4 regions of the Roseibium sp. MB-4 genome follow, and region 3 is predicted to be linked to each of the others. Evidence: predicted binding sites of a transcription regulator. Region 3 holds the regulator's gene; each other region holds the start of a gene.

Region 1 (3,209 bases), 1.3 Mb from region 3:
TAACGAGTACCTCAACGACTGTGAGGTGATCGAGGATGGCGTACGCAAGTGGGTCTCGCCGATGGAGTGGCTGGAAACGATCTACATCGACGGCATGAAGCTGGAGGCGTTCACCACCTCCGGCGGACTTGGCACCATGTGCGAGACCTATTTGGGCAAGGTCGCCAACATCGACTACAAGACCATGCGCTATCCTGGCCATGCCGAACTGATGAACTTCTTCTTCCACGAGCTCCTCATGCGTGAGCGCCGTCAGGAAGCCGGAGAAATTCTGGTGCACGCCAAACCACCAACCGACAATGATGTCGTCTATGTGCATGTGGCCTCGGAAGGCACCATCGACGGCCGCCCGCGCCGGGAGGAATTCGTGCGGGCTTACAAGCCGATTGAGATCGGCGGCCAGATCCGCACGGCGATTGCCTGGACCACATCAGCCTCTGTCGTTGCAGTCATCGAGATGGTCCGGGACGGCGCCTTGCCGGCAACCGGTTTCCTGAAGCAGGAAGACATTCCGCTGGATGCGTTTCTGAAAACCCGCACCGGTTCGCTCTACGCGGCGTAAGTCTACCCAGACCAAAGCCCTTCTTCAACGTGGCCGCCCCTGCGCAGGCAGGGGCCCCAGTAATCACCACCGCCAGCGCAGAAAAAACCTTAGGCCGCAGAATACTGGATCCCTGCTTTCGCAGGGATGGCACCATTTGTCTGCTTTCTACTGTGTTAGGAAACCTTGCTTCACTGTAATCAGAACTGCAACGCGATCGAGGTGCCTTCCCGTACGAAGCAACGCGGAGATCCGGGATCAAACACGAAGCATCTTCGCTCCCGGTTCGGGGACCGGGACGGCGCCGATGTTATAGTGGAATTCGCAAGTCTGAAGCGAACTGCACTGGCTGCCGATTACCCGTGCAGCTTGACCGCAAGGCTTGTTGGAACACGAAGGGCACCGACGGCAAAGCGCGCCAGAGCCTGACGCAGGCCGGTGGCATAGCCAGCTGCGCCCGGCTCACCCGCGGATACGGCTGCCGCGCGCAAAAACACCATCCGGCTGCGACCGATGCGTTTTGCAAGGTCCAGATCTTCCATTTCCGGCAACGGCCGGTGGCCACCAAGCTTTTCGTAGAACTGGCGGGAGATCAGAAGGCCCTGATTGCCGTAGGGCATGCCAAGCAGCTGGCTGCGCACAGAAGCTGCCTTTTCCGACAATCTGGGACCAAGCCCGAAAGCCTCGTACCGCAAGCGGAAAGCTGCAGCCGTCTTTGGCCCTTTCGGAGTGCGCCCCGCCCGCTCGATGAACGCCTGCGCTTCGTGATGCCAACCGCTTTCCAGAAGAGTTTCAGGCTGCAGGAACAACAGCCAGTCGCCGCGTTTGGCAACACTTGCGCCATGTGCGAGGCGCTCGCTGCGGGGCCCTTTGCGCGTCACAAACGTGCAGCCTGCCGCATCGGCGACCATCGCCGTGTTATCGGTCGATCCGCCGTCCACAACGACAACTTCCCGAACAACGCCCTCGGCAGCGGCCGGTACCAAGGCAGCCAGTGCGTGAACAAGGTCGAGTTCTGCGTTTTCAGTCGGAATTATGACACTAATCATGACCCTTTCTATGACATGAAATTTTCGAAAGTGCGAGAGAAGGGGCTTGTTCGGCGCCCGATTCTAGATAATGTTCTTGTATTGTTCTCATAAAGAGTCGGCAGTCTATGACACTTGCACCCCCAATTTCTTCTGGTTCTGCTCAATTGGCGCCCGATACGGCGGATCTGAGCCATATGGCGGCCGACCGGCGCCGGGGGCGTGCGGCCGCAACGAACCGCTCGGGGCGGTTCGAACCCTTATCGAAAGAAGCCTTTGACGACGGTTGGGACAGCCTCGATCAATTGCCACCTCTCAAGACAGAGGTGCAGGAAGAACGCGCGCGGACGATCATCACCCGCAACGAGTCACCGGACATCTCCTTCGATCGCTCGATCAATCCTTATCGCGGCTGCGAGCATGGCTGCATCTACTGTTTTGCGAGGCCCAGCCACGCGTTTATGGGCCTCTCACCCGGGCTGGACTTTGAAACCCGGCTTTTTGCCAAACCCAACGCCGCAGCGCTCCTTGAGCGGGAGCTCTCCAAGCCGGGATACCAGCCAAAAGTGATTGCCATCGGCACCAACACCGATCCCTACCAGCCGATGGAACGCAGCTACAAGCTGATGCCGGAGATCCTGGAAGTGCTGGAGGCCTGCGGCCACCCGGTCGCCATCGTCACCAAATCGGCGCTCGTGACACGGGACATCGACGTTCTGTCGCGAATGGCCGAGCGCAACCTTGTCAAGGTGGCCTTGTCGATTACGACGCTCGACAAAAAGCTGTGCCGCGCCATGGAACCCCGCGCATCCGCGCCGCACAAGCGTCTTGCAGCGGTCAAAGCCTTGAGCGATGCAGGCATTCCGACCTCCGTCATGATGGCCCCCATCATTCCTGCGCTGACGGACAGTGAAATTGAGACCCTTTTGGAGGCAGCCGCTGAGCACGGGGCCAGCGAAGCGGCCTTTATTCTGCTGCGCCTGCCTCTGGAAGTATCAGAGCTCTTTCGCGATTGGCTTTTGCGCGAACGCCCGGACCGCTACCGCCACGTGATGAACCTGATCCGCTCCATGCGCGGCGGCAAGGACTATGACGCCAAATGGGGCGAGCGCATGCGCGGGCGCGGCCCCTATGCCGACCAGATCGCTAAACGCTTCTCGCTCACCGCCAAACGGCTCGGCCTGAATTTGCGAAGGAAAAAGCTGTCCACCGAGCATTTTATCCAGCCGCAAAAAGGCGGCGTGCAGCTGGACTTGTTTTAAAGCGCAGTGAAGTGAATGCGTTTGCCCTCCAAATGCACTCCCGGACGCAGCAAAGCGGAGATCCGAGACCTGTTGACGTGCGCTGTGGTCCCGGCTCTGGGCCGGGACGGCACCAACAGGTCTTGCACCTTGTTTTGGCAAACGGCATTTTGGCCCAATGACCAAGACGTCCTCCCTTTTCGACCTCAGTTTCCCGGACAGTCCCGACCTCAAAATCGAGAAAAAACACGCCAAATCCTTTGACGGTTTGCTGTGCGGGGTCGATGAGGCCGGTCGCGGGCCTTGGGCGGGTCCTGTGGTGACGGCGGCGGTTATCCTGGACTATGCAAATGTGCCGGCCGGACTGAACGATTCAAAAAAGCTGACTGAGGCCAAACG
Region 2 (3,209 bases), on a different contig from region 3:
CCACGTCATAGCCGCCGAGCTTGGCTGCGGACATGGCCCGGTTGGCAATCTCGACCGGGCCCTGGCCTTCGATGATCGGCAGGGTGTCGACGTCGTTTTGCTCACCCAGGATTTTCAGCTGCTCTTGCGCGGCCGGACGGCGGGTGTCGAGCGAGGCCATCAGCACCTTTCGCTTGTCGCGCTGGGTGAAACGGCGGGCGATCTTGGCCGTGGTGGTGGTCTTACCGGAACCTTGAAGGCCGACCATCATGATCGCGACCGGCGCCGGTGCGTTCAGGTCGATCGGTTGACCTTCTTCACCGAGCATTTCGACAAGCTGGTCGTGAACAATCTTCACCACCATCTGGCCTGGGGTGACGGATTTGACGACCTCTGCGCCAACGGCACGGTGACGGACCTTGTCCGTGAAAGAACGAACGATCGGCAGGGCGACGTCGGCCTCGATCAGCGCGCGGCGGATTTCGCGCAACGCTTCGTTGACGTCGTTTTCCGACAGCGCACCGCGGCCGGTGAGCTTGTCGAAAATACCGCTTAGTCGATCGGACAGGCTTTCAAACATCAAAGGGTCCTTGGCTCAATTCGTTTCGGGAAATCTCCCGAACCATATGGGGAACCATCATTGAAATCCAACCGAATGCGAGGGCGCAAAGCAGTTTTGCACCCGAGGGCGCATCGCGCTGTCGGGTGGGAACCTCCGGGCGCTCTTTATACCTTTGCGGGTCCCGGTCGGCGGATTGAAATGTCAGTCACTCATATGGAGTTCGCGGGCTTATGCCGGAAAGAGGAAAGAGAGTCAAGGAAGGCTGCGGATTTCTGGTCTTTATCAGCGCCAGACACTGTCTGCCTTTCCGGCATCAAGCTGCTCTGGACAAAGAAACACCACGCAACAAAGCGCCCCATGGCTCCAAAACAACAAAACGGCTCCTGGATCACTCCAGAAGCCGTCTTGCGAAACCGATATTGAGAGCTGCTTATTCGGCAGCGGTCTCTGCAGCAGCTGCTTCTGCTTCGGCCTTTTTGGCTTCAGCCTTGGCTGCCTTTGCAGCAGCTGCTTCCGCGCGGGCGTCTTCATTGAGGCGCTTGGAGCGGGCGTTGGTGTTCTCTGTGATACGAGCAGACTTACCGCGGCGGTCGCGCAGGTAGTAGAGCTTCGCACGGCGGACTTTACCGCGGCGGACAACCTCTACGCCTTCCAGCATCGGAGAGTAAATCGGGAACACACGCTCAACGCCTTCGCCGTAGGAAATCTTGCGGACGGTGAAGCTTTCGTTGATGCCGCCGCCGGAACGCGCAATGCATACGCCTTCATAAGCCTGTGTACGGGTCCGGTTGCCTTCGGTGACCTTCACCAGAACGCGGACGGTGTCGCCCGGAGAAAATTCAGGAAGCTTACGCTGAGCTTCGATTTTCGCCATTTCTTCAGCGTTCAGCTGCTCGATGATATTCATGGCATGTTTCCCTTTTCAATTACAAAGCGGTCAGAGCGTCCTTGGGATCAAAGGTGCCAAGAACGGGTTCACCAGCTTTGGGCCATGTTGCATATCCGCCGGATTTTATGGAGTTCGGTGCCCGGTAAAAGCATCGCCCAGAACACAAGGCTTCCTGCCGGAAGACACGCATTCATCCAACTTGGGCGGGCGTATACAGGATTTTCAGGCCGTTGTCATGCGGATTCTTGCCGTTTATCTCGGAAGAAGCCCGCAGAGGTCTGCGCATTGTACCCCAAAGGAACCATCTGTCCGGAATACGCGTTCTTTGGTGACCGCATTTCAGGATCACTCACCACTCGACAATGCTGCGTCACTAACTTGCGTGTTTCCGGACCTTCAGGACAACACAAGGCGCTGAAAACTAACGCAAGGTCAAAGGACTCGCGCAGCTTTTCAAAAAGCCGCTTGACTCTCTCCCTGTTCTCCGGAATCAATAAGAACAAATAGAGAACAAAACCAGTGTGATTGGAATCAACGTGCACAATGTCCGCCGCATCCGAACATAGCACATCTCTTGCCGAGCTGCGTCGCCGCATTGCGGATCTTGAGGGTCGCCTCCCCTTTAAGACGCAGTTTGGTCCGGCCCCTGCGACCGCCGCCAACCCGCAGGGGCCGGACAGTTTTTTGAAAGACCGTCCGGCGGACGGCAAGACGCAGGCTGAGGGTTTCGAAACTGAGCCGCCCGGAAAGGGCGGACCAGACGATCTCGCCGTACGGTGCCCCTTGGGACTGGAGACTCTCGACCGGCTGTTTCAGCCCGGCAACAGCTTATCGGGCAGCGGACTGAAATTGGGGGCCTTGCATGAGGTGGTCAGCTCCGAAAGCCGCAATGCCGGGGCACTCAGTGGCTTCGGCCTTGCGCTTCTTGCACGGCTTCTGGCCATAAGGTCCGGGCCGGTTCTGGTGGTCCAGGATATCCGGGCCACTCAGGAATCCGGTCGGCTTCATGGCGCCGGGCTGCTGGACTTCGGCATTGATCCGGCCCGGCTGATCGTGGTGCGGGCGAGAAAGCTGGAAGACGTTCTGTGGTGCCTTGAGGAAGGCGCGTCCTGCAGTGCCCTTGCCGCCGTTGCCGGCGAAATCCAGGGCGGGGAACGTCTCGTGGATCTCACGGCAAGTCGCCGTATTTCCCTGCGGGCCAGCCGCAGCACGGTCCCGGTCATCTTGCTCCGTCATGGGGCAATACATGAACCGACCGCAGCCGTCACCCGCTGGCAGATTTCTCCGGCCGCCTCAAAGGCTCCGGAGTTCTTGGAAAAAGCACCCCATGCGGGCCTTGGAGCGCCAGCATGGCACATCGACCTGACGCGGAACCGGGAGGGCCGTCCCGGCCGCCTGACCGTGGAGTGGGACCATGCGAGACAAACATTTGCCGCACCAGCGCATCCTCTCGCTCTGGATCGCGGATCTTCCCTGCGACCGGATCCTGCGCCGGCTGCGGGTCAGCTCCACACCCTCCGCCCGGCAGGTTGAACCGCCGCTCGCCGTTTTGGAAAAAATCCGGGGTGCCCGCCGGATTGTCTCCTTGAATGAAACCGCAAGGGCCTGCGGCTTGCGTCTCGGCGAGGCGGAAGCCGATGCGCGGGCCCGGATCCCGCATCTTTTGTGTGAAGACGCCGATCCGGAAAAGGACGCTGCCTTGCTGGGCGCTGTCGCGGATTGGTGCGCCCGCTACACGCCTTTGGTGGCGCTCGACGGCAAGGACGGGCTGTTTCTCGA
Region 3 (3,209 bases):
TGATGCCAATGGGCGTGGTGGCATTGGTCCTGATGCCGTTCGGTTTGGCGGCAATCCCGCTCAAGATCATGAGCGCCGGTCTGGCGGCGCTGATCCAGATAGCGGAATTCACAGAACAGATTGCGCCTGACTTTGGCCGAATGGGAAGTCTAACCGGCCTGTCTGCCGCTGTTTTATTGGCCGGTTTCTTTGGTTTGCTGCTCGCCCCGGGCCGTTTCCGGATGATCGGTTTGGGTCTCGCACCTGCCGGAATCGCTCTCGCGATAATATCGCGTCCGCCAGATATTTACATTCCGGCAAAAGGGGCTCAATTGGCTGCCCGGGATATCGAGGGCAAGTTAGCGTTATCCAGCGCCAGAAGTTCTTTTGCTGTAGAGACTTGGTTTGAAGCGGAAGGAGTATCAGAAGAAGCGATTAAATCGCGCAAGATGAAATCCGATCAGCGCGCTTGCGACCCTGCGGGCTGTGTGGTCCAGACATTCGCAGCAAGGGCAGAAGTTGGTGAGGAGCAGATTCCGGTCACCATCGCCCTACCGAAGACCCGGAATGCCCTTTTTTATGACTGTCAAAAGGCAGATATGATCGTGACCGATATGATCGCGCCGGAAGCATGCTCCGCAGTCGTTTTCGACCAGGACATCAGAGTGGCGCGCGGTGCCATTTCTATTTGGTTGGGCCAGGTCTGTCGAACACGCACTCCAACAAAGGACCAGATGATCGAAAACGGGCAGAGAGTAGAGGCTGCGGTTCAAAGAAAGAATGTTGCGCCAGCCCCAATAATGCCGCCGCAAACCACTCGCGCAGCGGCAAAAACTCCCAGCGCTGTTGTTTGCCAAACGCAAATAAATTCAGTCAAATACGCCAAGCCAACGCCTCCGCGGCCGTGGCACAAGCAAGGCTCGGTCACACGCGCAAGTCTGCGAGCATCTGCTGGCTAAAACAGATGAGAGTACCTACAAACCCGCAGTGGCGGGAAACTCTCGAAAATGCCTGCCGGTCTCGGAGCTTCAGTACCGGCGAAACAGAGAAACAAGTTTCCCTTGCACACGGACACGGCCCGGTCCGAAAATACGCGTCTCGTAGGCGGGGTTAGCGGCCTCAAGCGCGATCGACGCGCCTTTTTTGCGCAACCGTTTCAGCGTCGCTTCCTCATCGTCCACAAGGGCCACGACGATGTCGCCGCTGTCCGCGCTTTCCGTTCGGCGGATCAAGACGGTGTCGCCGTCCAAAATGCCGGCCTCAATCATTGAATCCCCGCGCACTTCCAGAGCGTAATGTTCACCCTTGCCAAGGAGTTCTGGCGGGACGCTGATGGAGTGGCTGTGGGTCTGGATTGCTTCGATCGGAACACCGGCTGCAATCCGTCCCATGACCGGGATTTCCGTCGATGCTGCGACAGGTTCTGGCGCGGGCGCAGGGGCCGGCGCCGGTTTGCCGAGTGATCCTTCAATCACCTCTGGTGAGAAACTGCCTCTTGGTCGCGGCGCACCCAGGCCCGGCGCGATCGAATCTGGCAAGCGGACCACTTCCATGGCGCGGGCTCTGTTGGGAAGCCGGCGTATGAAACCGCGCTCTTCCAGGGCGGTGATCAGTCGGTGAATGCCGGATTTGGAGCGGAGATCCAGAGCATCTTTCATTTCGTCGAAAGACGGCGGAACGCCCGTTTCCTTCAGTCTTTCGTGAATGAACATGAGCAGTTCGTACTGCTTGCGCGTCAGCATACTGCGGTTCCTCGCCCTGAGTTTAGTTTTGCCTGAGAATCGCTCAGTACAAATCGAGAACATCCTACCTGTTCTCATTGTGTTCTGCAAGGGTAAACGTTCTCTTACTGTTCTGCCGATGGTTCTGAGATCGAAACCTGCAGATGCTTTAAGGCGCTGAGAAAAAGATTGTTTTATTCGCAGTACGGTTGAACAACCGATTTTCGCGGAAAGAACAAGACTGGGACCTGCACAAATGTTGTGAGCCGGCCTTTCTGATCCGCTAACAGGCTCTAGCTATCTTCTGAGTTGTTGCGGAGGAAGCAGACCATGCGGATGATTGTGATCGTTGCTGTTTTGTTGCAGGGCTTGCTTGTTTCTGCGGCCTCATCCGAGGAACTTGATCTGGAACTCGTGCTTCTGGCAGATGCCACTGGTTCAATTGATGACGCGGAAATCAGGTTCCAGCGCCAGGGCTATGCCGAAGCGATCACCGATCCACAGGTCCTGAACGCAATTGCGGACAACGCGTATGGCAAGATCGCCGTGACCTATGTCGAATGGGCGGACATGTTTTCCCAGGACGTCGTGGTCGACTGGATGGTGATCGACGGACCGCAGTCGGCGCAGCTCTTTGCAGAGCGTTTGATGGCACCGCCCCGTCAGGCCTTTGGCCGCAACGCGATTGGCGCAGCTCTTCTAAAGGGCAAGGAGCTGATCGACACCAACGAATACAAGGGGTTGCGCCGGGTGATCGATTTGTCGGCGGACAGCGCCAACAATTGGAATGGGCCAAGCATCACTGAGGCAAGAGACGCTGTGGTGAATTCCGGCATCGTCATCAATGGTCTTGCGGTCCTGTGCCGGCACTGTTCCGGCCGTCCGGTGTCTTACAATCTGGAGGACCGGTTCTTTTCCGAGATCATCGGTGGTCCGGGATCCTTTGTGGTGACCGCGGACAGTGCAGATACCTTCGCAGCGGCTGTGCGCAAGAAACTCATTCTGGAAATCGCGGACAAGCGGTCTGCGCCGGATGCCCGTGTGAGGTTTGCAGCGATTGAAGGCACGGGAGCTGCGAACTGATCGGGTAGATCCAGTCCGGGACTACATAATCTTAGATATTGAACTCAAACCGGCAGGCATCCGCCCCGCAAGCTCCGCATTCCGTCTCTGTGACACGGACAAGCTGGCCGATCAGTTCCTGGAACAACCTCTCGAAAACAGCCACATGCCAATGGCAAATTGGATGATCAGCGTGTTCCCCTGCGATTAGCGGATTGTCCTTCAGGATAAAGACCAGGGGTCTGCGTCTTGCGATTTCAAACTGTCCGGAGCCTGCAAAGGTCCAGGCGTTTTTTGAAATGGCGTTTGCCAAGAGATGTTTTGAGACGCTTGCGGGAAGCGCTTTCAAAAGCGATTGCGCCAGACCAGGGATTCGGTGTTTTAGGACATAATCGGCCGTTCCAACACCAGCAGCCCTAGATATCTCCGTTGAAAGGTCGGGCAGGG
Region 4 (3,209 bases), on a different contig from region 3:
ACCGGAACAGCCTTTTAACTTTCGGCACACGGTGTGTCCAGCGGTCTCAGCCTGAGTTTCTGCGGTCCGGATCGAACTTTTGAGTGTAGTCTGAAGACGCAATCACGCAGGTACGCCTGCTCGACAAAAAGCCCTCCCTGATTAACTCAGGGAGGGCTTTCTATCTTCTTAGAACACCGGGCTATCGCTTCAACAAGCGAAGGGTTCCGGTATCAGCATGGCACGAACTTAATCGTCGTCTTCTTCACCGCCTGCCGGATCGATGATGGCCTCGGCAATGAGACCAGCGTTCTGGCGGATGGCCAATTCGATCTCGTCAGCGATCTCTTTGTTGTCGCGCAAGAACTGCTTCGAGTTTTCCCGACCCTGACCGAGCCGTTGGCTGTTGTAGGAGAACCAGGCACCGGACTTTTCGACAATGCCGCCCTTGACGCCAAGGTCGATCAACTCGCCCATCTTGGAAACGCCTTCGCCATAGATGATGTCAAACTCGACCTGACGGAATGGCGGGGCAAGCTTGTTTTTGACCACTTTAACGCGGGTCTGGTTGCCGACAACTTCGTCCCGGTCCTTGATCGCGCCGATGCGGCGAATGTCAAGACGGACGGATGCGTAGAACTTCAAGGCGTTGCCGCCCGTGGTGGTTTCCGGAGAACCGAACATGACGCCGATCTTCATGCGGATCTGGTTGATGAAGATCACCATGCAGTTCGACTTGGAGATCGACGCTGTCAGTTTCCGCAAGGCCTGGCTCATGAGACGCGCCTGCATCCCCGGCAGGCTGTCCCCCATCTCACCTTCCAGCTCGGCTTTCGGTGTCAGCGCAGCGACCGAATCGATAACAAGCACATCAATCGCACCAGACCGGACAAGCGTATCGGCAATTTCCAAAGCCTGTTCCCCGGCATCCGGCTGGGAAATGAGCAGGTTGTCGATATCAACACCCAGCTTGCGGGCATAAATCGGGTCAAGCGCATGCTCGGCATCAACGAACGCACAAATGCCGCCGGTCTTCTGTGCCTCGGCCACCGTATGCAGAGCCAGTGTTGTCTTACCAGAGGATTCCGGTCCGTAGATCTCGACAATCCGGCCTTTCGGCAGACCGCCAATTCCAAGGGCGATGTCCAGACCAAGCGAGCCTGTGGAGACGGATTGTACCTCCACGGCCTGCCCCTGGCCCATTCGCATGATGGAGCCTTTGCCAAAGGCCCGTTCGATCTGGCTGAGCGCTGCATCGAGCGCTTTTGTCTTGTCCATCTGGCTGCTTTCTACGAGACGAAGTGTACTTTGCGACATGGCTGAACGCTCCTTATTCCATGATGGACGCGCTGTTTCAATCCGCCCCTTTGTACCTATTTTGTTCTCATTTTTCAAGACACCAAAACTGATTGGTATATAATTGGATTTTGCCGTTTGTTTCCAATATGTTCTCACATCGACACTTAAAGAATAACGCAAGGTAAGTTAAATTTGGAACATTCGGAGACCGGGCATCTTGAGAGAATCACGGAGCGGCCGGCTGGTTGCGAACAAAGACGCGATCTGCTAGCCCGCCGGTCTTCAAATTTTCTGCAGGGACGTCCAAGCTGAAATGGCACTCCCACTCCTCTATCGATGTAAAGATGACAAACGTGTCCCCTTCCTCTCCCCTACCGGTCTTGTGTGTCGGCGCGATCCACTATGATACGCTTGCCCATGGCAGCGAGGTTTATTGCCCGGAAACGTCAACACCGGCGAAGCTGACAGCAAAGCCCGGCGGAGTTGCCACCAACATTGCACGGACACTTGTTCGGCTGGACATTCCAACCGGGCTCGCCGGGGCAATCGGAACCGATGGCGCGGGGGCGAGCCTTTCGGAACAACTAACCGCCGATGGGATCGAGCTTTACACTTTGGAACGTGGCGGATTTTCGACGGGTCAATACATTGCCTTTCACAATCCGGACGGGTCGCTCGCTGCTGCAAGCGTGGATGACCGGGTGTTAAGTGATGCACCTGCCGATGCCTTTGACCCGATCTTCGAGGCACTTTCAGGACCATTGATAACCGGGCTGTGGTTCATCGACGCAAACCTGCCGGATGAGCTTCTGAAGGGTGTTGCCGATCAAGCACCTGAAGGCAGGTTGATCGCAAACGCCGTTTCCAATGCCAAAGCCTCCCGGCTGCTGCCGTTTCTTTCGAAACTCCATTGCCTGATGCTCAATCGCGGCGAAGCGCTCGCCATGACCGGCAAAACCCCAGAGACATCGAGCGAAAACTTGCTCCGCAACCTTCAACGCCTCGGCGCTAAGCGCGTGGTCCTGACCAATGGTAAATCCGATGTGCTTGTCCTCAACGAAGAGGCAATCACCGCTCATGAGACGCTTGCAACTCAAATCGTTGACGTAACCGGTGCCGGAGATGCTTTGACCGCTGGCACGATTGCCGGCCTCAGCCGGGGGTATCCTTTGAGCGATGCCGTGCCGTTCGGACTTCGGGCCGCCGCCATCACGCTGAAAAGCACCGGAGCCCTGGCAGAGGGATTATCGTGGGACGCCTTGGCAACCTCGCATGAAATTTGACCAGATGGACAAATGCCACACTTGGCGGCTTCGATTCCAATGTCTATAAGGCGCAAAATTCTCACGGCTCCGGCCGACTTGCCACACATTTAAAAGGCTTTTGCTTGTGACACAAACCGCCCAACCCGCCGCTTTGAAAAGCCTGATCGTCTACAGCGACGAAGTCCGTGATGCGCTCGCCGCCAACAAGCCGCTCGTTGCGCTGGAATCGACCATCATCACTCACGGCATGCCGTTTCCGCGGAACGTGGAAACAGCCCGGCAGGTCGAAGCTGATATTCGGGAAAACGGTGCTGTTCCGGCAACGATTGCCATCATGGACGGAAAGATCCATGTGGGCCTGTCCGATGCGGATCTCTACCGGCTTGCCCAGGCCGAAGATGTCATGAAGTGCTCACGGGCGGATCTCACTTTTGCACTTGCCACTGGACGCTACGGCGCAACAACGGTGGCCGCGACGATGATGGCGGCGCACGCAGCTGGCATCAAAGTCTTCGCAACCGGTGGGATCGGCGGTGTGCACAAAGGCGCAGAGCAAAGCTTCGATATCTCGGCGGACCTCGATGAACTCGCACGCACGCCAGTCTGTGTCGTATGTGCTGGCGCCAAAGCGCTTTTGGACATTCCGAAAACCCTTGAGGTTCTGGA

The links. The regulator LexA, encoded in region 3, represses DNA repair genes until DNA is damaged. The targets are predictions, from matches to a motif close to TGTTCNNNNTGTGTTCNG.
Region 1: the regulator LexA is predicted to act here: its motif matches at 1,662-1,679, upstream of ACVDG4_RS09930 (PA0069 family radical SAM protein).
Region 2: the regulator LexA is predicted to act here: its motif matches at 1,926-1,943, upstream of ACVDG4_RS20690 (ImuA family protein).
Region 4: the regulator LexA is predicted to act here: its motif matches at 1,415-1,432, upstream of recA (recombinase RecA).

What each region holds. Positions count from the first base shown of each region.
Region 1 covers NZ_JBRKQB010000001.1:2,142,762-2,145,970, forward strand. The annotation lists gene ACVDG4_RS09920 (saccharopine dehydrogenase family protein) at 1-562, shown strand, start outside; gene ACVDG4_RS09925 (glycosyltransferase) at 898-1,590, opposite strand; gene ACVDG4_RS09930 (PA0069 family radical SAM protein) at 1,767-2,831, shown strand; gene rnhB (ribonuclease HII) at 2,989-3,209, shown strand, end outside.
Region 2 covers NZ_JBRKQB010000004.1:258,372-261,580, reverse strand. The annotation lists gene ffh (signal recognition particle protein) at 1-559, opposite strand, end outside; gene rplS (50S ribosomal protein L19) at 972-1,448, opposite strand; gene ACVDG4_RS20690 (ImuA family protein) at 1,974-2,963, shown strand; gene ACVDG4_RS20685 (Y-family DNA polymerase) at 2,845-3,209, shown strand, end outside.
Region 3 covers NZ_JBRKQB010000001.1:885,028-888,236, reverse strand. The annotation lists gene ACVDG4_RS04265 (ComEC/Rec2 family competence protein) at 1-938, shown strand, start outside; gene lexA (transcriptional repressor LexA) at 1,008-1,721, opposite strand; gene ACVDG4_RS04255 (DUF1194 domain-containing protein) at 2,031-2,783, shown strand; gene bchJ (bacteriochlorophyll 4-vinyl reductase) at 2,815-3,209, opposite strand, start outside.
Region 4 covers NZ_JBRKQB010000002.1:202,894-206,102, forward strand. The annotation lists gene recA (recombinase RecA) at 229-1,296, opposite strand; gene ACVDG4_RS12045 (PfkB family carbohydrate kinase) at 1,623-2,561, shown strand; gene ACVDG4_RS12050 (pseudouridine-5'-phosphate glycosidase) at 2,662-3,209, shown strand, end outside.